DNA from 3 places in the Arthrobacter sp. 01T414 genome. Region 3 is predicted to be linked to each of the others. Evidence: predicted binding sites of a transcription regulator. Region 3 holds the regulator's gene; each other region holds the start of a gene.
What was found. Region 3 encodes LexA, which represses DNA repair genes until DNA is damaged. Its sites were predicted from a motif close to TCGAACANNTGTTCGA; they were not measured.
Positions count from the first base shown of each region.

Region 1 (6,762 bases), on a different contig from region 3:
ACAGCCAGCCTCGTCCATGCTATCGGGTTCCGGATAGGCCAACCAACGCAGCTTGCGGCGGGTGAGCCGCCCGTCAGCGGTGGTTCAGCCGCCAAACCCGGTAATGGCAAGGGTCCGGCGGATTCCGTCCAGCGGCCCGGGCACCGCGACGTCGGGCTGGTTCCCGGCGCCGGCGCCGGCTGAAGCGGACCCCTCTTCCGCCGCGGTTCCAGGTACGGTTCCTGGTACGGCTCCGGGCGCGTCCCCGGGTATGGTTCCGGGCCCGGGGGTGGGGAACGGGAGGGTCTCGGTGCGGCTGAGGTCCCAGGCCATCGAGGCGCTGATGCTGATGCCCCGCGGTCCGGTCCGCCGGGTGGTTCCCCGGATCAGCAGCAGCCGCGTGCTGAACAGCAGCGGCCCGGCCTGTTCCTGGGCTTCATGGAAGAAGACCGAGTCGACGCAGCCGGTGCCGTCATCGATGCTGATGAACACCACCCGCCGGCCGCCGCGCATCGGCGGGGTCTGGGTGGCCACGCGCACCCCGGCCACCAGCACCTCGGTGCCGTTGCGCAACCCCAGCAGCTTGTCTGCCGTCGTTACGCCCAGCCGCTCCAGCAGGGGCCGGTGGCTGGCCATCAGGTGTCCGCTAACATCCAGCGCCATCAGGTCCAGTTCGGCGCGGACGGTTTCCACCAGCGTGGGGGCGGGCAGCCCGCCCTTCAGGTTCTTGAGCTCGACGTCGCCCAGCGGCAGCGCCAGCTGCCCCTCGATGATCTCGACGCCCTTGCGTTGCGGTCGGCCCTGCAGCTGCTGCAGGTGCTGGACCAGGTCTGCCCGGTTGGCGGTGCCGCCGGAGGAACGGTGCAGCGAGTCGAAGGCGCCAAGCTGTGCCAGCCGCTGGATGCTCGGTTTGCTGATCCGGGAGCGGGCCCGCAGGTCCGCGAGGGAATCATAGGGCTGGCCTGCCACGATCCGCTTCAGCTCGGCCCCGGACAGCCCGAAAATGCCGTTCAGGCTGAGCCGGATGCCGAGCTTGCCGCGGTCCGGGCCGGCCTCCACGCGTTCCACCCGGTATTCGGCCTGACTGCGGTTGATGTCCAGCGGAAGGATGGGAATCCCCAGCCGCCGGGCTTCGGCCACCAGCAGCCGCTTGGGATACATGCCCGGGTCGTGTTCCCAGAGCCCGGCCAAGAAGGCTTCCGGGTGGTGGGTCTTTAGCCACGCCGACTGGTAGGTAGGCACGGCGAAGGCGGCGCCGTGGGCCTTGCAGAAGCCGAAGCTGCCAAACGCCTTCAAGGTCCCCCAGACCTTGTCCACTACCTCGGGCGTGTAGTTCCGGGCCCGGGCTTCCCGGCGGAAAAATTCCTCCACCTTGGCCTCCAGCACCTCGTTGCCGAGCGCCCGCCGGAATTCGTCGGCCCGGGCCAGTCCGCAGCCGGTCATGACATGGAACGTCTTGAGGATCTGCTCGTGGAAGACGGTGACCCCGTGGGTCTCCTGGAGCACCGGCTTGAGGTCCGGGTGCGGGTAGACCTCCGGCGCGAAGCCATGCCGGTGTTCCAGGAATGGCCGGACCATGTCCGACTTCATCGGCCCCGGCCGGAACAACGAGATGTCGATGATGAGGTCGTTAAATTCCCGCGGCGCCAGCTTTCCGATCAGCTCCCGCTGGCCAGGGGACTCGATCTGGAAGCAGCCCAGGGTGTGGGTGCTGCGGATCAGCTCAAAGGTGGGTTCGTCGTCGAGCGGGACGGCGTTGAGGTCGATGTGGCCGTCGGCGGAGATGTAATCCGGGCCGTTTCCATCCGGCCCTGCCGGGTGGCGGCCTGCTGCCACCACCTCGGCCTTCGACGGGTGCAGTCGGACCACCTCCCGGACCGCGAACGCCATGGCGCTTTGCATGCGGACGCCGAGGACGTCGAGTTTGAGCATGCCCATCGGATCCATGTCGTGCTTGTCGAACTGGCTCATCGGCAGGCCCAGGCCGCTGGGCTGCACGGGGGTACGGTCCAGCAGGGTCGCGTCGCCGAGGATGACACCGCAGGGATGCATGGAAATGTGGCGCGGCAGCCGGTCCAACCGTTCGGTGAGGTCCACCAGCAGGTCCAGCTGTTGGTTTTCGGTGAAGTCCCGTTGTTCCACCCGGCCGGCGAATTCCTTCAGCTCCGGCTTCTCCACCAGGGCTTCGCGGAAGTTCCGGGCCGAAAACCGCCAGAGCTGCTTGGCGATCTCGTCGATGTCGCCGCCGTCCATGCCCAGGGCCAGGCCGGCGTCGCGGACGGCGCCGCGGGCGCGGTAACCGTTCTGCATGCTCATCAGCGTGACGCGCTCGGAGCCGAAGCGCTCAAAGATCTTCCGGTAGACGTTGTGCCGCTCGGCGCTTTCGACGTCGATGTCAATGTCCGGCAGGGTGGCGCGGTCCCGGGAGAGGAAGCGTTCGAAGATGAGGTCGTGCTGCAGCGGGTTGACCTGGCTGACCTCGATCAGGAAGTTGACCAGGCTGGATGCTCCCGAGCCGCGGGCGGCCGCCCTGACCCCCATGTCCAGGATCATCCGGGAAACTTCGGCGACCGTCAGGAAATACGAGGCGAAGCCCAAGCTGTCGATGATCCGCAGTTCGTGCTCCAGCCGGGCTCGCAGCTCTTCGGCGGGTTTGCCGGAGATCCCAGTGAAACGCCGGCTGATGCCCGCCTCACAGCGCTGCGTGAGCTCAACCAGCGGATCCCCCGCGATCCCGATGACCGAGGCTTCCGGGACCACTGGCTGCTTCCATCCCATGTCCGCGCCCGGGTCCATCCGGCAGCGGTCCGCGAGCGCCTCGGTATGGGCCAGCAGGCTCTTCAGGTCCGCGGCACCATAGCCCGCGGCGTGCATGATTTCCTGGCCCAGCCGCAGCATCTGCGCGGAGGACTTCAGCCAGCCCTGCCCGTTGGGTTGCAGCAGCGGCGCGGCGGAGAGCTCGGGCAGCGATTTCAGTGCCCGGGCGGAGTCCAGTACGTCCGCCGTGGCGGCGCCGTCCTCGGCGCAGTACCGTACGGCATTGCTCAGCACCGCGGGAACGGCGTGTTCCGCGGCAAGCTTGAGCATCCGCACGGCATGGGCGGTGCTCAGCGGTTCGCCGGGAGGGCTGAGCTGCGAGACGACCTCTGCGGCGAGGGTTCCTGCCGGCATGGCATCCAGCCAGCGCTTGAAGAGCGTCCGGGGGCGCAGGTACCGCCGGCCTCCCATGGCACGGCCGACATCCGAGTCCGGGCCGATCAGTACCGTTAGCACCGGTTTGAGGGTCTGCGGGTCCAGGGCGCGCGAGGCCAGTTCCGCCCTGGTCACGGCGACCGGCACAGTTCCCCCGGCCTTGCCCGTGGTTCGGGCGTGGGCATCGGAAACCAGCCTGCACAGCGCACGGTAGCCGGCACCGTCGTTTTGTCCGTGCGCCAGGACGACGACCCGTCCGCCCAGCTGGGTGCGGAGGTCCCCGTCGTCGTCGAAGACTGCCAGATCCACCCCGACGATCGCGTCCAGGCCCGCGGCCATGCACGCCTTCAGGTGCTTGACCGTGCCGTAGAGGCCGTCGCGGTCCGTGCAGGCGAGCGCTGTGGCACCGTCAGCGGCAGCAGCGGCTGCGAGTTCCTCCGGCCAGGACACCCCGTAGTGGGCGCTGAAGGCGGTGGCAACGTGCAGATGGGTGAAACTCATGCCGACTCGGTCTTCCTGAGTGGGTGAAGGGCATCATGGATCCGCAGCAACCGCCAGCGGCCGCTGCCAAGGTGCCGGCTCAGGTCCAGGGTGAGGGTCTGTTCCGGTGTGCCGGCCTCCCTGACCTGGATCCGCCAAATCTCGTGGTCCACCAGCCCCGGCCCGCTGCCCAATGGCGCGCGTTGCTCCTCGGCCCACCATTGCCGCCGCTCGAACCAGCGGACGGGTTCGGCGCAGACCTCGTAATGCCGCCCGGCCCAGTCAAGGGACAACGGCTGGCCGGCCGGGGTGCAGGCGACATCCACCGACTGACTGAATGTCCCCATGATGCCTCCCGGAAGCGCAGCCCTCTGGCAAGAATTTTGAGAGGGTATTCGAATATATTTTCGAACACTTCAAGTCTACGCCGGGCCCGGGACAAAACCTAGATGGGGGGTGGACGGACGCAGGCGCAGGTAGCAGGATTGAGCTATGAGCTCCCATAGCGCACTCCTGAAGCACGTAAGCATCGCCGCCAAGGATTCAACCTTGGTGGCGAAGTTCGATATAGACGGGAATATCCCGAGTTCCGGGGCCTATGTGGTGGGGCTCGTGGCGGCCACTCCGGACCATTCGCACCAGCGCCGGATGGAAATCGAGTTCATGAACGGCGAGGCCGTTTCTTTTTTCTGCTTCAGCCATGACGGCACGGAAGAGAACTTCGACCTCAAGGGCGTAGAGCACTCCGGCAACACCATTACCGGCAACTTTCCGCTCAGTACGGTGATGGGTCTGGCCAAGGGCCACCTGATGACGGCTTACAGCGATTGCGAGGGCCGCGAATACCAGGCCAACGTCCCGGTCGAAGAGTCGCTCTAACCGGTTCGACCAGCCTTAGCTGGAGGCTTTGTAGACATCCAGCTCGAGCCGGATGAAGGCATCGATCATGGCCCGGTAGGTCTGTTCGACAATCTCGGTGTCGATGTCCTTTTGCTCCGCCGTGGCCTTGACGTGCTCCAGGACCCGCTCCACGCGGCCTGGCGCCCTCACCTCGGCACTGTCCGCCTTCAGGGTGCCGGCAATCCGGATCAGCCGTTCGCGGCGGCCGATCAGCGCGACGATCTGCTCGTCCACCTCATCCACGGCCACCCGCACGGCGGCGAGCTGTTCCTTATCGGCCTGGGCTTCTTTGGCGTCACGGTGATGTGTGGACATGTGCATGACAGTATCGAATGATGCAACCACGAGTCGACTTCATCTCATTGGGTGTCCGCAGCGTTGACGCCTCACGCCGCTTCTACGTGGCAGGCCTCGGGTGGCCAGTCCACCGGGAGGTTCCCGGCGAAGTGGTCTTCCTCCAGGTCAACCACGGCCTTATCCTCTCGCTCTGGGACGCCGGGCAGATGCAGGCCGAGGCGGGCACCGACGCTCCGGCCGGCATCCCCTGCATCACGCTGAGCCACAACGTGGGCAGCGCCGACGAGGTGGACAAGGTGATGCGCCAGGCGGAGGCCGCCGGCGCCGTCGTCGTCGCCGCGCCGAAGACCCAGCCGTGGGGCGGCTACACGGGCTACTTCGCGGATCCGGACGGGTTCCGCTGGGAGGTCGCCTTCAACCCCACCTGGACGGTCGACGCCGGCGGCAAGGTCACCGTCTAGGGACTCCTAGAAGAGGCTGCCCACCGGTTCGATCAGCTCCGGGGAATCATTCTTCACGTTCCCGACGGCGGTGCCGACGGCGTCGATCCGCCAGCCCTCCGCGACGTCGTGCGCGCCGGCCCGGACCAGCCCCACGAGGGCGGCTGCGTCGTCGGCGTGCGGGTCCAGCCAGGCCTCCATCGTCCGGCGGTCCATCGGCAGCGGGACCCGGTCGTGCAGCGCCGTCAATTCCGCGAGCATGCCGCCCGCGTAACCCTCCGGCGGAGAATCCGTGGTCAGGATCGAGGTCGAGAGCAACCAGCGCTCCGGATCCCCCTCGGCCTTCGTCGGGTCCTTCCACCATTCATAGAGTCCCGCAAAAACTACCGGGCTGCCGTCCTTCGGGTGGACGTAGTAGGGCTGCTTGGCCTTGCCCTCGTCCTTCCACTCGTAATAGCCATCTGCCGGAACGGCACAGCGCCGGGTGCGGGTGGCCTTGCGGAACGCCGGCTTCTCCAAAACGCTCTCGCTGCGCGCGTTGATCATCTTCGAGCCGATGCCGGGGTCTTTGGCCCAGGACGGCACGAGTCCCCAGCGGGCCATGTGCAGCTGCCGCACCGGCTTTGGCGCGGCCCCGTCCTCGACGAGCCGCTCCAGCAGGATCGGCACGTCCGCGGTCGGCGCCACGTTCCACGAGGGCGGAATCACGATCTCTTCTTCCAGTTCGGCGTCGAATTCGGCGAGCAGGTCCCCGACGGCCCGGGCCATCACGTAGCGTCCACACACGGCACCAGCATGCCACCGCGGGCCGCCTACCGGGAATAGATCCAGGGAATAGCGCACTTCGGGTTACGGTTATTGGTAGTGACGTACGACTTTTGTCGGCAACCGGCGCTGCCACGCAGTACCTGCAACCAGCGCCGCCAACCCAGCTTTGAGGAGAACTTCGTGGACTTCATCCCCGATTCCGGCACCATCACCATGTTTTCGACCACCTGGTGCGGCTACTGCAACCGGCTGAAGAAGCAGCTGGACGCGCAGGGCATCGGGTACACCGAGATCAACATCGAGGAAGTCGAAGGCACCGCCGAACTCGTCGAGCAGCTCAACGGAGGCAACCGCACGGTCCCCACCGTGCTCTTCCCGGACGGCACCGCCGCCACCAACCCGTCCGCGGCCGAGGTCAAGAGCCGCCTCGCGGCCTAGGCCCCACTTTTTAGCGATATGTAGCGCTCACGACACGGCGCGGCCCCCTCAGGGCCGCGCCGTGTCCAGTTGTGCGACAGAGTAGTAAGACAGAGTTTCACGGCAACATCAGCGACACGAGCAAAGGAGCCAGCCCATGGTCCACGAAGTCAAAGGCGCAGTCGTCCGTTCCAAGAACGCACCCGTCACCCTGGAAACCATCCTGGTCCCGGATCCCGGACCCGGCGAAGCCCTGGTGGACATCCTCACCTGCGGCGTCTGCCACACC
Region 1 covers NZ_JBFTQK010000002.1:117,278-124,039, reverse strand. Annotated here, with positions in the region: gene AC1DK9_RS06060 (DNA polymerase III subunit alpha) at 85-3,672, opposite strand; gene AC1DK9_RS06055 (DUF6504 family protein) at 3,669-3,998, opposite strand; gene AC1DK9_RS06050 (hypothetical protein) at 4,144-4,530, shown strand; gene AC1DK9_RS06045 (chorismate mutase) at 4,546-4,872, opposite strand; gene AC1DK9_RS06040 (VOC family protein) at 4,887-5,309, shown strand; gene AC1DK9_RS06035 (SOS response-associated peptidase) at 5,316-6,074, opposite strand; gene AC1DK9_RS06030 (mycoredoxin) at 6,237-6,494, shown strand; gene AC1DK9_RS06025 (S-(hydroxymethyl)mycothiol dehydrogenase) at 6,631-6,762, shown strand, end outside.
Region 1: a site for LexA is predicted at 4,047-4,062, ahead of AC1DK9_RS06055 (DUF6504 family protein). Genes of this name have one in related genera too.

Region 2 (6,762 bases), on a different contig from region 3:
CCTGCCGCCCCGCCCGCGACGGCCGCCGGCAGGGCAGCCGGGGGTCGGAGGTCCAGCTCGGTGTCGCTGAGGTTGGTTCGGATGTGCCGGAGTTCGAAGAGCAAGGCGTTGCCGTCGACAGGGCGCTTGTCCGGGTCATTGGCCGTGCACCACTGGACGAGCTCGTCGAGTTCTTCCGCCAGCCCCGGGACCAGGTCCGACGGCGGTCCGACGGTGGAGTTCACGTGCTGGTAGGCGACCTGGATCGGCACCTCGCCCTCGAACGGCTGGCTGCCGGTGAGCATCTCGTAGAGCATGATTCCGAGGGCATAGATGTCACTGCGGGCGTCGGCCTGCCGGCCCAGCACGAGTTCGGGGGAGAGGTAGGCCACGGTCCCGATCAGGGCGCCGGTGCTGGTGGTCGTCGTGATGGCCCGCGCCAGCCCGAAGTCGCCGATCTTGATCCGTCCGTCGTCGGCGATGAGCACGTTCTCGGGCTTGACGTCCCGGTGGATGAGGCCGGCCGCGTGGGCGGCTCCGAGTCCCTCCACCACCGGGTCGATCAGTGCCAGCGCAAGCCTCGGCGTGAGGGCGCCCTTTTCCTTGATCACATCCCGCAGCGTGTGGCCCTTGATGTACTCCATCACCAGATAAGCCAGCGGACCGTCATCGCCCTGGTCCAGGACCCCCACGACGTGCGGGTGCGAGAGCCGGGCGGCGGCCTTGGCTTCGCGGCCCAGCCGATCCAGGAATTGCGGGTCGCCGGCCATGTGCGGATGCAGGAGCTTGAGTGCCACGTCCCGCTCGAGCCGGCGGTCGGTGGCGAGGTAGACCGTGGACATTCCGCCCCGGGCCAGCTTGGATCGAATCAGGTACCGGTTGTCCACCAGGGTCCCGACGAGAGCGTCCGATGTGTATTCCTGCACCCTTTGATCCTAAGCTCTGCACGGAAACGGGTCCGGATTGACATGCAACCCGGACCCGTAACGTTACGCGACGGAGGTCTCAGTCCCCGCGCGATGCTGGTGGTTTTAGCTGAAGGTCTTCTGCAGCGCCTTGATCGACGCCACATAGGCCTTCGTATCTTCGTACATGCCCTTTGTGCTCACCGAATACTGTCCCTGGTAGTACCCCGCGATGGCGTAGTCCAGGTTCTTGCTGGTCGCGACCAGCTGGCGGATGATGGCGATGCCGGCCGTGGCGTTGTCGTACGGGTCCAGCAGGTTCAGCTTGCGGCCCACGAGGTCCGAGGCCCAGCCGCCCGAGGACGGAATGACCTGCATGGTGCCGATCGCGTTCGCGGGGGAGACCGAGCGGTGGTTGAAGCCTGACTCCTGGTAGGCGAAGGCCATGGCCAGCGACGGCGAGACGCCCATCCGGCGTGCCGTGTCTGCCACGATCTGCTTCATCTGTTCACGGGTGGGAACCGGCGAGGCATTGAGCAGCGCCTTGTTCTGGTTAGCGGAGCTGACCACGGCCTTCGGGTAGCTGAAACCCAGGAAGGTGCTGGGCACCAAGGGGGTAACCGCGGCTGGTGGCTGGCTGGAGGCCGGCTTGATGGTGCTGGTGCTTGCGCCGGGAATGACGAGTTTGTGTCCGGGGTAGATGATGCTGCTCATGGTCAGCCGGTTTGCCGACAGGACGGCGGAGAGCTTCACTCCGTGCCGGGCAGCGATACCGGAGAGCGTGTCGCCCGACTTGATGGTGTAGGACCCTGAGCTGACGGGGGCCGGGACAGGCTTCGGCGCCGCCGGCCGGGCGGGTGCGGCCTTCGGGGCTGCGGCGCGGGGGGCTGGAGCTGCCGCGGCGGCTCCGATGTTGATCCTCTGGCCCGGGTAGATCACGGAGCGGGCGCTGAGCCCGTTCCGGCTGAAGACATCCGCGAGCCTGACGCCGTGGCGCGCGGCAATCCCGCTCAGAGTGTCGCCGGACTTGACGGTGTAGACACTGCCACCGGTACGTGCCGGAGCCGCCTTCGGCGGTGCAGCTTTCGCCGGAGCTGCCTTGGCGGCGGGGCCGCTGGCGGAACCCGTGAGCTTGATCCTCTGGCCGGGGTAGATCACAGACCGGGGCTGCAAGTTGTTCAGCTTGAGCAGTGCGTGGGTGTTCAGGCCATACCTGTGGGCGATCGCGCTGATCGTATCGCCACGGACAATCGTGTACCGCGCCGGAGCGGCGACCTTGGCCGGTTGGAACGAGGCCGGAACGGTGGCCGGAACCGCCGCGGCAGGGATCAGGGCCGAAGACACCGCCGAGCTGGCCTGTCCCTGTGCCTTCATGGCCGCCGCGAGCGTCGCCGGGATCGCCCGCGGACGGGCTTCGGCAGCTGCCGGCTGCGCGATCGCCAAGGACGAAAGCACGACGGCGGGAAGCGCCGCCGTCGTCGCCGCAATCAGCGGGAGGCCGGGCCTCGGGTTGTGCTTCGGCGAACGTGACGTCGTCATGGGAAAGATCCTCTTCTCAGCGGCGAACCCCGCAGGACAGACAGTGTTACTGGTGTTACCAGTGTGACTGAAGATACTGCAGTTACAAATGTGATCCATGCGAATCTCTCATGAATTGCGAAATAGCACAAGAACTGTTTGACATTCTGCAATGACACCCGCGGGAGTGTCTTGCCCCGGGCGTCCGGCTGGTCGCCCGGGGCGGCGCCGCCGGGGGGCTTATTTGTTGTCCCATTTATACGTTGGATTAAGCGGTCGAATTAATGGGTCGTGGCTGACTAGGCGCATTCCGCCCCGGCATGGCAATCTTGATCCGTGAGTACTGTAGAAAGCCTCGTAGGCGAATGGCTGCCCCTGCCCGACGTAGCACAGCTGCTGGACGTGTCCATCACCAAGGTTCATGCGCTGCTCGACGAGCGCGCACTGGCGGCGGTGCGGATCGGTGACCGGCGGATCCGCTCCGTGCCCGCGGCGTTCATCCAGGACGGCCACGCGGTGGAGAGCCTCAAGGGCACGATCGTTGTCCTGGCCGACGCCGGCTATTCGGACGAAGAACTCATCACCTGGCTGTTCACCCCGGACGAGTCCCTGCGGGGCCGTCCGATCGACGCCCTCCGCGAAGGACGCAAGACGGAAATCCGCCGCCGGGCCCAGACGATGGCCTGGTAGTACTGCGGTTCCTGCTAATACGGCGAAGGCCGTGCCCGGCGTGTAACGCTGGGCACGGCCTTTGTTGTCCCTGTTGGTCTTGAACCCGCCTGCGGATTCCCGTCCGTTCAGGCTGTGCGGCTGACAGCGGCCTCGGCGAGTTTCCGGAGCGCCGTCTTGGGCAGTTCCTCGAGCGGGAGCAGGTCCAGGGCGTCGAAGGCTGCCTTGCCGAATTCCTCGATCAGGACCTCCGTGGCCTGCAGTGCCCCGCAGTCGACGATGATGCGCCGGATCTCCTCGACGTCGCCGGTGCTCAGGTCAGGGCTGCCGAGCTTCGCATCGATGAAGCTCGATTCGGCGGGAGTCGCCTGGTCGAGGGCGAAGGCCACCAGCACGGTGCGCTTGCCTTCGCGGAGATCGTCGCCCGCGGGCTTCCCGGTGGTGACGGGGTCGCCGAAGACGCCCAGCACATCGTCCCGCAGCTGGAAGGCCTCGCCCAGGGGGAGCGCGAACGCGGAGTAGCCGCGCAGCAGATCGTCCGAGGCGCCGGCCAAGGCGCCGCCCAGCGCGAGCGGGTGCTCGGTGGAGTACTTGGCCGACTTGAAGCGGATGATGGACTGGGCACGGCTGACCGCCCCGGCCCGGTCGCGGTGCGGGCCGGCCACTTCTTCCAGGATGTCCAGGTACTGGCCGGCCATGACCTCGGCGCGCATCAGGTTGAAGATGAGCCGCGCCTGGCTGCCGGAGGCCGCGCGATCGCCGATTTCAGTAAACGATTCTTCGCTGAAGGACAGGCACAGGTCACCGGTGAGGATCGCCGCCGCGTGGCCGAAGCGTTCCGGATCCAGCGCCCAACCCTGGCTCGCGTGCAGCTCACTGAAACGGCGGTGCACACTGGGACCGCCCCGGCGGGTGTCCGAGCGGTCAATGATGTCGTCGTGGATCAGTGCCGCGGCCTGGAACAGCTCCAGCGCCGAGCCGGCGGTGACCACCTCGCGGGCCGCGGCGCCGCCGCCCGCGCCGCGCCAGCCCCAGTAGCACATCAGGGCGCGGAGGCGCTTGCCGCCGGTGACCAGGTTGGAGATGGACCCCATGAGCGGGTCGATGTCCGGGGAGATGGCGGACATCACCGTCGAACGCGAGGTAAGGAAGTCGGTCAGCTTGCCGGCGACGGCGGCCACGAAATCCGCCTGCTCAACCCGGAGTTGTTCGGCCAGGCTCACTTGACGGACTCGGCGGCGACGTTGGCGCCAATCGTGAAGGTGGAGATCCCGGCGGCCTCGACGACAGCCAGGTTCACGGTTTCGTTGTCCCCGCGCAGGAAGTCCTTGGAGGCCACCGAGCCGACGGTGCCGCCCGGGACTGCCTTGAATCCCTGGCTTTTCAGTTGCTTGCTGTAGTACGACACGACGTCGGCTGCCGGCGAGGTGATCTTGGCCACCAGGGCAACGGTCGCGGGGGCGCCGCTCTTGTCAAAACTGCTTGATTCCACCTGTGCGCCCGGCATCACCGGCAGCAGTTTCTTGGGGAAGCCCTCCACAAGGGCGCCTACGGTGGCGGAGGTGCCGGGTTTGGCGGAGGGGCTGGGGGGAGCCGTGGTGGAAGGCTGGGCGGTGGACTGCGCGGCCGCTGCGGGCTCGGACGCCGCAGTGGACGACGCTGCCGGGCCGGGGGTGCACGCGGCCAGGGCCAGCAAGACGCCAGCGGCGCCCACAGCCGTCACGGCGCGCTTGCGCTCTCCAATAACCTTCACGGGGGCATTCCTCCTAGTGTTGACGCCGGATCAGCCTCCAGTTTAGTCAGTACCTACGCATAGGATTGATGTGTGGGGCCGGACAGGGAAAATCAGATCGATAAACACAGCGAGAATCACGCCGAGAAGCACGCCGGGACACAGTTCAGCGAGGCGGGTCTTCGCGAACTCCGGCGCAGCAGTATCCTGCACGTGGACATGGACGCATTCTTCGTATCGGTGGAGCTGCGCAGCCGCCCCGAACTCAAGGGGCGCCCCGTGATTGTGGGCTACCCGGCGGACCGCTCGGTGGTCCTGTCAGCTTCCTATGCCGCCCGCAAGTTCGGCGTCAAGTCAGCGATGCCCATGGCGGTCGCCGCCAGGATGTGCCCCTCCGCCGTCATCATCGAACCGCGGCACAAGCTCTACTACGAGGTTTCGGCCCAGATCATGGCCATCTTCGGCTCGATCACCGACCTCGTGGAACCGCTGAGCGTCGACGAGGCGTTCCTCGACGTCGGCGGTGCCATCCGACGGCTCGGGCCGCCCCGGGAAATCGGGGAACTGATCCGGCGCAGGGTCGAGAGCGAGCTTGGCATCACGGCGTCAGTGGGGATCGCCGCCAGTAAGTTCGTGGCCAAGATCGCCTCAACCCGGTGCAAGCCCGACGGGCTGCTGCTGATCGGCCCCGACGAGACGGTGCCCTACCTGCACACGCTGCCGGTCAGCGCCCTCTGGGGGGTGGGAGCCAAGACAGTCGAGGTTCTCGCCCGGATGGGAATCCGTACCGTTGCCGACGTCGCCGCCACGCCGCTGCCGTCACTGCGCAAGATTCTGGGCGCCACGGGGGAGCACGTCCACCGGCTCTCGTGGGGCATCGACCCCCGGCCGGTGACTCCGGTCCGGCTCGAAAAGAGCATCGGCGCGGAGGAGACGTTTGCGGTGGATACGGCCGACGACGCCCTGCTGCACCGGGAGCTGCTGCGTCTCTCGCACCGCACGGCGGAACGGCTCCGGAACGCCGGGATGCATGCCAGGACCGTTGCCTTGAAGCTGCGCTACGCCGATTTCTCCACCATCACCCGCAGCCGCACCGTCAGCACCCCGATAGATAGCGCACAGTTGCTTTACGGCGTCGCCGTGCAACTACTTGAGTCGGTCGGCCAACGGCCCATGACGGTGCGCCTTGTGGGCATCCGGGCGGAGCAGCTCGAGGAAGCCGCCCTGGCGCCGCTGCAGCTCAGCCTGGACCGCCGGGACGATAACTGGCGCGCCGCCGAGCAGGCCCTGGACCGCGTCACCCGCAAATTCGGCAATAAGTCCGTCCTCCCTGCCCGGCTGCTCGATCCGGGGCCTGGCGCCGAGTGAGCTGGCGGCCCCGGGTGCAGCGGTGACAGCCGGCAGGGGCGGCGCTGCGCCGGGCCGCCGCAGGCCGCCGCGAAGCCGCAGACAGCGTCTTTCAGAACAGGGCGCAACAATCTATCCTTAGAGATACATAGATTTCGAACGACTGGATCGAACGTTCGGGTTGCCGGCCATGCCAACTAAACACCTTTCAGGGAAGAGCGGATCCCCATTTCACCAATGACGGGAAACGGGGAACCAGACGCTCATCCCGGTCGTTAGGGTTTTAGGGACAAGGGCCGCGTCAAATCTGGACGTTGGTCGACTTAAGGAGGTCGTGATGCCGCTCTCGGAGCACGAACAGAAGTTGCTTGAGCAACTTGAGAAGCAGCTGCACGAGGACGATCCCAAGTTTGCCAGCTCCATGGGATCGGATCCGGGTCGCTCCTGGTCCACCCGTCATCTGGTCATCGGGGTCCTCGGCACCCTCGCGGGCATTCTCTTGTTATTGCTGGGCGTCTCGCTGCAGAGCATCGTTGTTGGTGTCCTTGGCTTTGTGGTCATGGGCGCCGGCGTCTACTTTGCGACCATGCGCAGCACGGCCGGCAAGTCCAA
Region 2 covers NZ_JBFTQK010000002.1:51,138-57,899, forward strand. Annotated here, with positions in the region: gene AC1DK9_RS05740 (protein kinase domain-containing protein) at 1-905, opposite strand, end outside; gene AC1DK9_RS05745 (LysM peptidoglycan-binding domain-containing protein) at 1,011-2,423, opposite strand; gene AC1DK9_RS05750 (Rv2175c family DNA-binding protein) at 2,739-3,092, shown strand; gene AC1DK9_RS05755 (polyprenyl synthetase family protein) at 3,200-4,294, opposite strand; gene AC1DK9_RS05760 (hypothetical protein) at 4,291-4,824, opposite strand; gene dinB (DNA polymerase IV) at 5,008-6,171, shown strand; gene AC1DK9_RS05770 (DUF3040 domain-containing protein) at 6,488-6,762, shown strand, end outside.
Region 2: a site for LexA is predicted at 2,550-2,565, ahead of AC1DK9_RS05745 (LysM peptidoglycan-binding domain-containing protein). Genes of this name have one in related genera too.

Region 3 (6,762 bases):
GGCTCCACGGCGGCCCGGAGGGCACGGGCGAAGGCCTTGAACTGGGCCTCCACGATGTGGTGGGGGTCCCGGCCGGCGGTGACGTTCATGTGCAGGCAGATTCCGGCGTGCAGGGTGATGGCCTCGAAGACGTGCCGGGTCAGGGATCCGGTGAAGTGTCCGCCAATGAGGTGGTACTCCTGGCCGGCGGGTTCGCCGGCGTGCACGAGGTAGGGCCGGCCGGAGACGTCCACGACGGCGTGCGCGAGCGCTTCGTCCAGCGGGACCGTGGCCTCGCCGAAGCGGCGGATGCCGGCTTTGTTGCCGAGCGCCGTGCGCAGCACCTCGCCGAAGGTAATGGCGACGTCTTCCACGGTGTGGTGGACGTCGATGTGGGTGTCGCCGGTGGCTTTGACCGTAATATCAATCAGCGAGTGCTTGCTCAGTGCCGTGAGCATGTGGTCGTAGAACGGCACAGAGGTGCTGATGTCCGAGACGCCGGTGCCGTCCAGGTCGATCTCGACCAGGACGGAAGATTCGCTGGTGGTCCGCTCCAGGCGTGCGGTCCGGGCAGCGGCTGATCCGGTGTTGCTCATGTTGGTGTCCTTTGGATGAGGCGGGCGCCCGGCAAACAGGGCGGTGTGCGTAGGTCCTGGCTTAAGTCTAGGCGGACTGCACTTCGTGGCCGGTCAGGATCCGTTCCAGGGCCTCCAGAAACGCTGTGGTTTCCGTCTCAGTGCCGGCCGTCACGCGCAGGTGGCCGGGAATGCCGACGTCGCGGATGAGCACACCGGCGTCCAGTAGCCCCTGCCAGGTCTCGTGCGGGTTCTCGATCCCGCCGAAGAAGACATAGTTCGAATCGGAGGCGGCGGGTTTGAGGCCCATTCGGGTCAGCTCCGTCACAATCCGGTCGCGCTGCCGTTTGATGTCTTCAACATCGGCCATCAGGGCAACGCGGTGGCGCAGGGCGGCCAGCGCCGTCGCCTGGGTAATGGCTGACAGGTGATACGGAAGGCGGACCAGGCGCAGGGCGTCAGTGACCTCGGGGGCCGCCGCCATGTAGCCAAGCCGGGCGCCGGCCAGGGCGAAGGCCTTGCTCATGGTGCGCGAGACGATCAGCCGCTCACGACCGGGAAGCAGGGTCAGCGCGCTGGGCGTGCCGTCGTGCGCGAACTCGTGGTACGCCTCGTCCACGATGACGATGGTCTGGCTTGCTTCTCCGGCCTCATAGACCGCCTCGACGACGTCGAGGCCCAGCCCGGTGCCGGTGGGGTTGTTCGGCGAGCAAAGGAAGACCACATTGGGTTTGAGCTCCCGGACCTGGCGGGCGGCCGATTCGGCACTCAAACCGTAGTCGTCGGCGCGAACTCCGACGATGTATTCCGTGTCCGTGCCGGCGGCGAGCAGCGGGTACATCGAGTAGGTGGGAGGGAAGCCGAGGGCGGTGCGCCCCGGGCCGCCGAAGGCCTGGAGGATTTGCTGCAGGACTTCGTTCGAGCCGTTGGCGGCCCAAATGTTCGCCGCATCCAGTCCGTGGCCGAGATACTCGGCGAGTGCTTCGCGCAGCTCCGTGAACTCGCGGTCCGGGTACCGGTTCAGTCCTGCAGCGGCCTCGGTCACGGCTTCGGCGATGGCGGCGCGGACGTCCGCCGGGACCCCGTGGGTGTTCTCGTTGACATTCAGCAGGATGGGGACATCAAGCTGGGGAGCACCGTAGGGGCGCAGTCCCCGCAGGTTGGTCCGGAGGGGCAGTCGGTTGAGGCGCTCTAGCTGGTCAGTCACTTGCCCAGTTTAAGTGAGACCCGGCCCGGCCCCGAAACCGTGACTGCCAAAAGTCGGCCGGCGGTCCGGCGGCATGACACGCCAGTCCCCTGCAGACGGCCTACTTTGAAGGTACGTACAGCTGTTGGCCGGGGAGGACGCGGGCAGCGCCGAGGTTGTTGAGCTGAACGATGTCGGCCACCACGTCACGGGGATCGCGCTCCGGCGCCACGGCGCCGGCGATAGCCCAAAGCGACTCGCCCGGCTGGACGGTGACGGTGACGGTCGGCGTGAGCGAGAGCTCCGCGTTCGAGTCCGCGGCCTTCGCCGGGGAGTTCATGAAGCCGGACAGGGAGAGGACGAGTACGGCCAACAGCAGCAGCGGCAGCCCAAAGAAGACAAATCGGCCGCGGCGGGTCAGGCGCAACGGAGCCTGCTTGCCGGCTGCAGCGGCCGGGGCCGCCTTCGCAGGAACGGAATCGAACGAACCGGAAATAGCGCTTACTGCTGACATGAGCTGAGCCCTCCTGGACTTATCTGTGTCGCTGGAAATACCTGTGTTGCTGGAAATACATGTGCCGCTCGGCGTACTCCACGTACCTGCCGCCAACCGGCCTTACCTTCGAACCCAAACCGCGAAGCATGAATCTTCGAACACTGAGCCGAAAACCCCATCGGACTTCGAACCCTCGTGTTCGAACACATATTCGAACCTTGCCTGTTCATTTTTAGCACCTATGAACGAACCTTGTCGAGACTCGCTAGAACAAATGTTTGAAAAACCCTGATGGCTGGCCTATTTTTGAATCACAGGACAACCACTTGTGCTGGTGAATAGCAGTTGATCAACGGGGTCTGACATTTTCAGCTCGGAGGGTCCCGGCAGCCTCAGCGGCCGGGCGAAATGAAAGGCATGGCGAACATGGCAGCACAAGCCGCCGGCGGGAGGGCCACCCAGCGGGGCACCCAGACCGGCCGGGCGCCGAAGAGCCTTACCGTCCGGCAGAAGAAGATCCTGGAGACCATCCAGCGTTCCGTGACGGACAACGGCTACCCGCCCTCGATGCGCGAGATCGGCGACACCGTGGGGCTCGCCAGCCTTTCCAGCGTCACCCATCAGCTCTCGCAGCTGGAAAAGCTCGGCTACCTGCGGCGGGACCCCAAGCGGCCGCGCGCCATGGAAGTTCTTATGCCGCTGACGCTGGACGAGGGCGCGACGAAGATTTCAGGCGTGGAAAAATCCAGCGGCCTGCGGGCTGTCGGCGGCCTTGCCGTCTCGGAACTCGCCAGCGCTACGGACACCGCGATGGTGCCCTTCGTGGGCCGGATCGCTGCCGGCGGTCCGATCCTGGCCGACCAGGTGGTGGAGGACGTGATGCCCCTGCCGCGCCAGCTGGTGGGCCACGGCGAACTGTTCATGCTCAAGGTTGCGGGTGACTCGATGATCGACGCCGCCATCTGCGACGGCGACTGGGTGGTCGTCCGGCGCCAGAACGACGCCGTCAACGGTGACATCGTGGCGGCGCTGCTCGATGACGAGGCCACGGTGAAGACCTTCCGCCAGCGCGACGGCCACACCTGGCTACTGCCACAGAACACCCAGTACGAGCCGATTCTGGGCGACCATGCCGTCATTATGGGCAAGGTCGTATCGGTGCTGCGCTCCCTGTAGCCCTCCCCCGGCAACCCCGGGCCAATCGCCGGCCAATCGCCAGCCTGCATCGAAGAGGCCCCGTCCCATTTACGGACGGGGCCTCTCGCGTTCACGCGTGCAGGACGGCTCTTGGCGCGGGCTACTTGCGGGCCGCATGCGGGCGCCTACTTGGCGGACTGCTTGGCGGGGCTTTCCTTGGCCAGTCGGTCGAGGGCGGCCAGGGCTACCGAGGGGTCGGTAGTGGGCCAGAAGGGCGGCAGCGCGGCCCGGAGGAAGGCGCCGTACCGTTCGGTGGACAGCCTGGAGTCCAGAACGGCCACAACGCCCTTGTCCGACGTCGAACGGATCAGCCTGCCCGCGCCCTGGGCGAGGCGGATCGCCGCGTGGGTCGCCGAGACGCTCATGAAGCCGTTGCCGCCGGACTGAGCCACGGCGCGGGAGCGGGCAGTCATCAGCGGATCGTCGGGCCGCGGGAACGGGATCCTGTCGATCACGACGAGGCGGCAGGAGTTCCCGGGCACGTCGACGCCTTGCCAGAGCGACATGGTGCCAAACAGGCAGGTGTCCGGCTCGTCCGCGAACTGCTTCACGAGCGCGGTCATGGTCGATTCGCCCTGGCAGAGAATGCTGAGCCCCAGCCGGGGACGCATCGCCTCGGCAGCCTCCTCGGCGGCCCGCCGGGAAGAGAAGAGGCAGAGCGCCCCGCCGCCGGAGGCGCGGATCAGCTTCTCGAGCTCATCGAGCGCTTCCGGGGAGGTCCCGCGTCCGGGCTTGGGCAGGTGCTTGGCAACGTAGAGGATGCCTTGTTTCGGATATTCGAAGGGGGAACCGACGTCGACGCCGGTCCAGCTCGGGGCCCCGGGGCCCACGAGGCCGAGTCCCCCGGCCGCGGGCTCGAAGGCCGAACCGATCGCCAGCGTTGCGGACGTCAGCACCACCGTGTGGTCGGCGAACAGGCCCTCGCGGAGCCGGCCGGCCACGCTGAGCGGGGCGATGTTGATCAGGGCAGGCGCCGAGTCATCAGGCTGCGAGTAGCCCTGTTGCGGGTCGAAGCTGCTGTTGCGGGAGAACCAGACCACTTCGCGGTTCTCTTTGGCGGCCAGGAGCCGTTCGCACAGTTCCAGGATCACCATCAGCCGCGACCGCGCGAGCTGGCGGCCGCCGTCGGCCGTGTTGGCGCTGTCACCCTTGGAATCGGAGAGCGCGGCGCGGCAGGCGTCGCGCAGTTGGTCCACACAGTCGAGCTGTTCGCTGTTCAGCCCGTTCGGCATCAGGCCGCTGGGGACGCCCTCAATGGCAAGTTCAAGGTTGGCGGCGGCATTGTTGAGCGCATCCACGGTGATCCCGGTGTGTTTGCGGGCACCGGAGGCGGCGGCGTGCACCATGGCCACCGAGAGCTGGCCGGAGACGGCACCGGTGACCCGGTCCTGCAGTTCGTGGGCCTCGTCCACCACCACGACGTCGTACTCGGGCAACACGGCAAGGCCCTCGAACGCGCTGACCGCAAGCATGGCGTGGTTGGTGACCACCACATCGGCGTCGGCAGCATTCTGGCGGGCGAGCTCACTGAAGCATTCGGCGGCGAGCGGGCACTTCTGCGCGCCGAGGCACTCCATCGAGGTGACGGAGACCTGCCGCCAAGCGCGGTCGGTAACGCCCGGCATCAGCTCGTCCCGGTCCCCGGTCTGGGTGTTTTCGGCCCATTCGCGGAGCCTGACGATTTCCTTGCCAAGCTGCGAAGACGGACCTCCCATCGCGGCGGCGAAGTGCGGCACCGAAGTGTCCTCACCGAGGGAGAACAACTGGCCTTCGGACGGTTCTTCGGAGGGGAAGCCGCCTTCGAGCTTATGCAGGCAGACATAGTTGGAGCGGCCCTTGACCAGTGCGACCTTCACCGGTCGTTCAAGGGCCGGAGTGATGGTTTTGAGCAGCCGCGGCAAGTCCCGGCCGACAATCTGGGTCTGGAGCGCCAGTGTGGCGGTGGAGACCAGAGTGGGCTTGTCGCTGACGAGCGAGTGGGCGATCAACGGAATCAGGTACGCCAAGGACTTGCCCGTGCCGGTGCCGGCCTGGACCAGCAAATGGTCGCCCGTTTCGATGGCGCGAGCCACTTGGCGGGCCATTTCGTGCTGGCCGTCCCGGCTCTGGCCGCCCATGCCGGCGACCGCCCGGTCGAGCAGTTCAACTACGAACTGCTCGCCGGACGGGCTGCTTCCAAGCGGCTTCCCCTTGGACGGCGCGGCTTCTTCGGCCACCGCTGGTTCAGTCATTGCTGACGAAGGAATCCAGCTCGGCCGCGAGTCCCTCGCGCACCATCACCACGGCACGGGTGCCGGTCTCCTCGTGGTCCAGGCTGATGATCTCCGCATCGGCCTCGTGCAGCTTGCTAAGCAGGTCCCCGCGGTTGTACGGGATCATCAGCTCCAGCTTCACGCTTGGCCGCGGGATGCCCTCGCTGATGGCCTTGAGCAGCTCCGGGATGCCTTCCCCGGTGCGCGCAGAGACCACCACGTGGCGCGGTTCGCGCTGCTTGAGCCGTTCGACCACGAACGGGTCGGCGGCGTCGGCCTTGTTCAGGACGATGATCTCCGGCACCTTGCGGGCGTCGACTTCGCTGAACACCGTGCGCACGGCCGCGATCTGGCCCTCCGGGTCGGAGTGCGAGACGTCGACCACGTGCAGGATCAGGTCCGAGTCGGCGACCTCCTCCAGGGTGGAGCGGAAGGCCTCCACGAGCTGGGTCGGCAGCGAGCGGACAAAGCCCACGGTGTCGGCGAGGGTGTAACCCAGGCCGTCCGAGGTTTCGGCCTTACGGACCGTCGGGTCCAGCGTGGCGAACAGGGCGTTCTCCACCAGGACGCCGGCGTCGGTCAGGCGGTTCAGGAGCGAGGACTTGCCGGCGTTGGTGTAGCCGGCGATCGCCACCGACGGCACGGCATTACGACGGCGGTTGGCCCGCTTGGTTTCCCGGGCCGGCTTCATCGCGGAAATTTCGCGCCGCAGCTTGGCCATCCGGGTACGGATCCGGCGCCGGTCCAGCTCGATCTTGGTTTCACCGGGGCCGCGCGAACCCATGCCGGCTCCGGCACCGCCCACCTGGCCACCGGCCTGACGGGACATCGACTCACCCCAGCCGCGCAGGCGCGGGAGCAGGTATTCGAGCTGCGCCAGTTCCACCTGGGCCTTGCCCTCGCGGCTCTTGGCGTGCTGCGCGAAGATGTCCAGAATCAGGGCCGTCCGGTCGATGACCTTGACCTTGACGATGTCTTCGAGGCCGCGCCGCTGCGACGGGGCGAGCTCGGCGTCGACCACCACCGTGTCGGCGCCGGTGGACATCACGATGTCCTTGAGCTCCTGGGCCTTGCCAG
Region 3 covers NZ_JBFTQK010000006.1:249,985-256,746, forward strand. Annotated here, with positions in the region: gene hisB (imidazoleglycerol-phosphate dehydratase HisB) at 1-575, opposite strand, end outside; gene AC1DK9_RS14670 (histidinol-phosphate transaminase) at 643-1,761, opposite strand; gene AC1DK9_RS14675 (LysM peptidoglycan-binding domain-containing protein) at 1,862-2,254, opposite strand; gene lexA (transcriptional repressor LexA) at 2,663-3,412, shown strand; gene AC1DK9_RS14685 (ATP-dependent DNA helicase) at 3,559-5,664, opposite strand; gene hflX (GTPase HflX) at 5,657-6,762, opposite strand, start outside.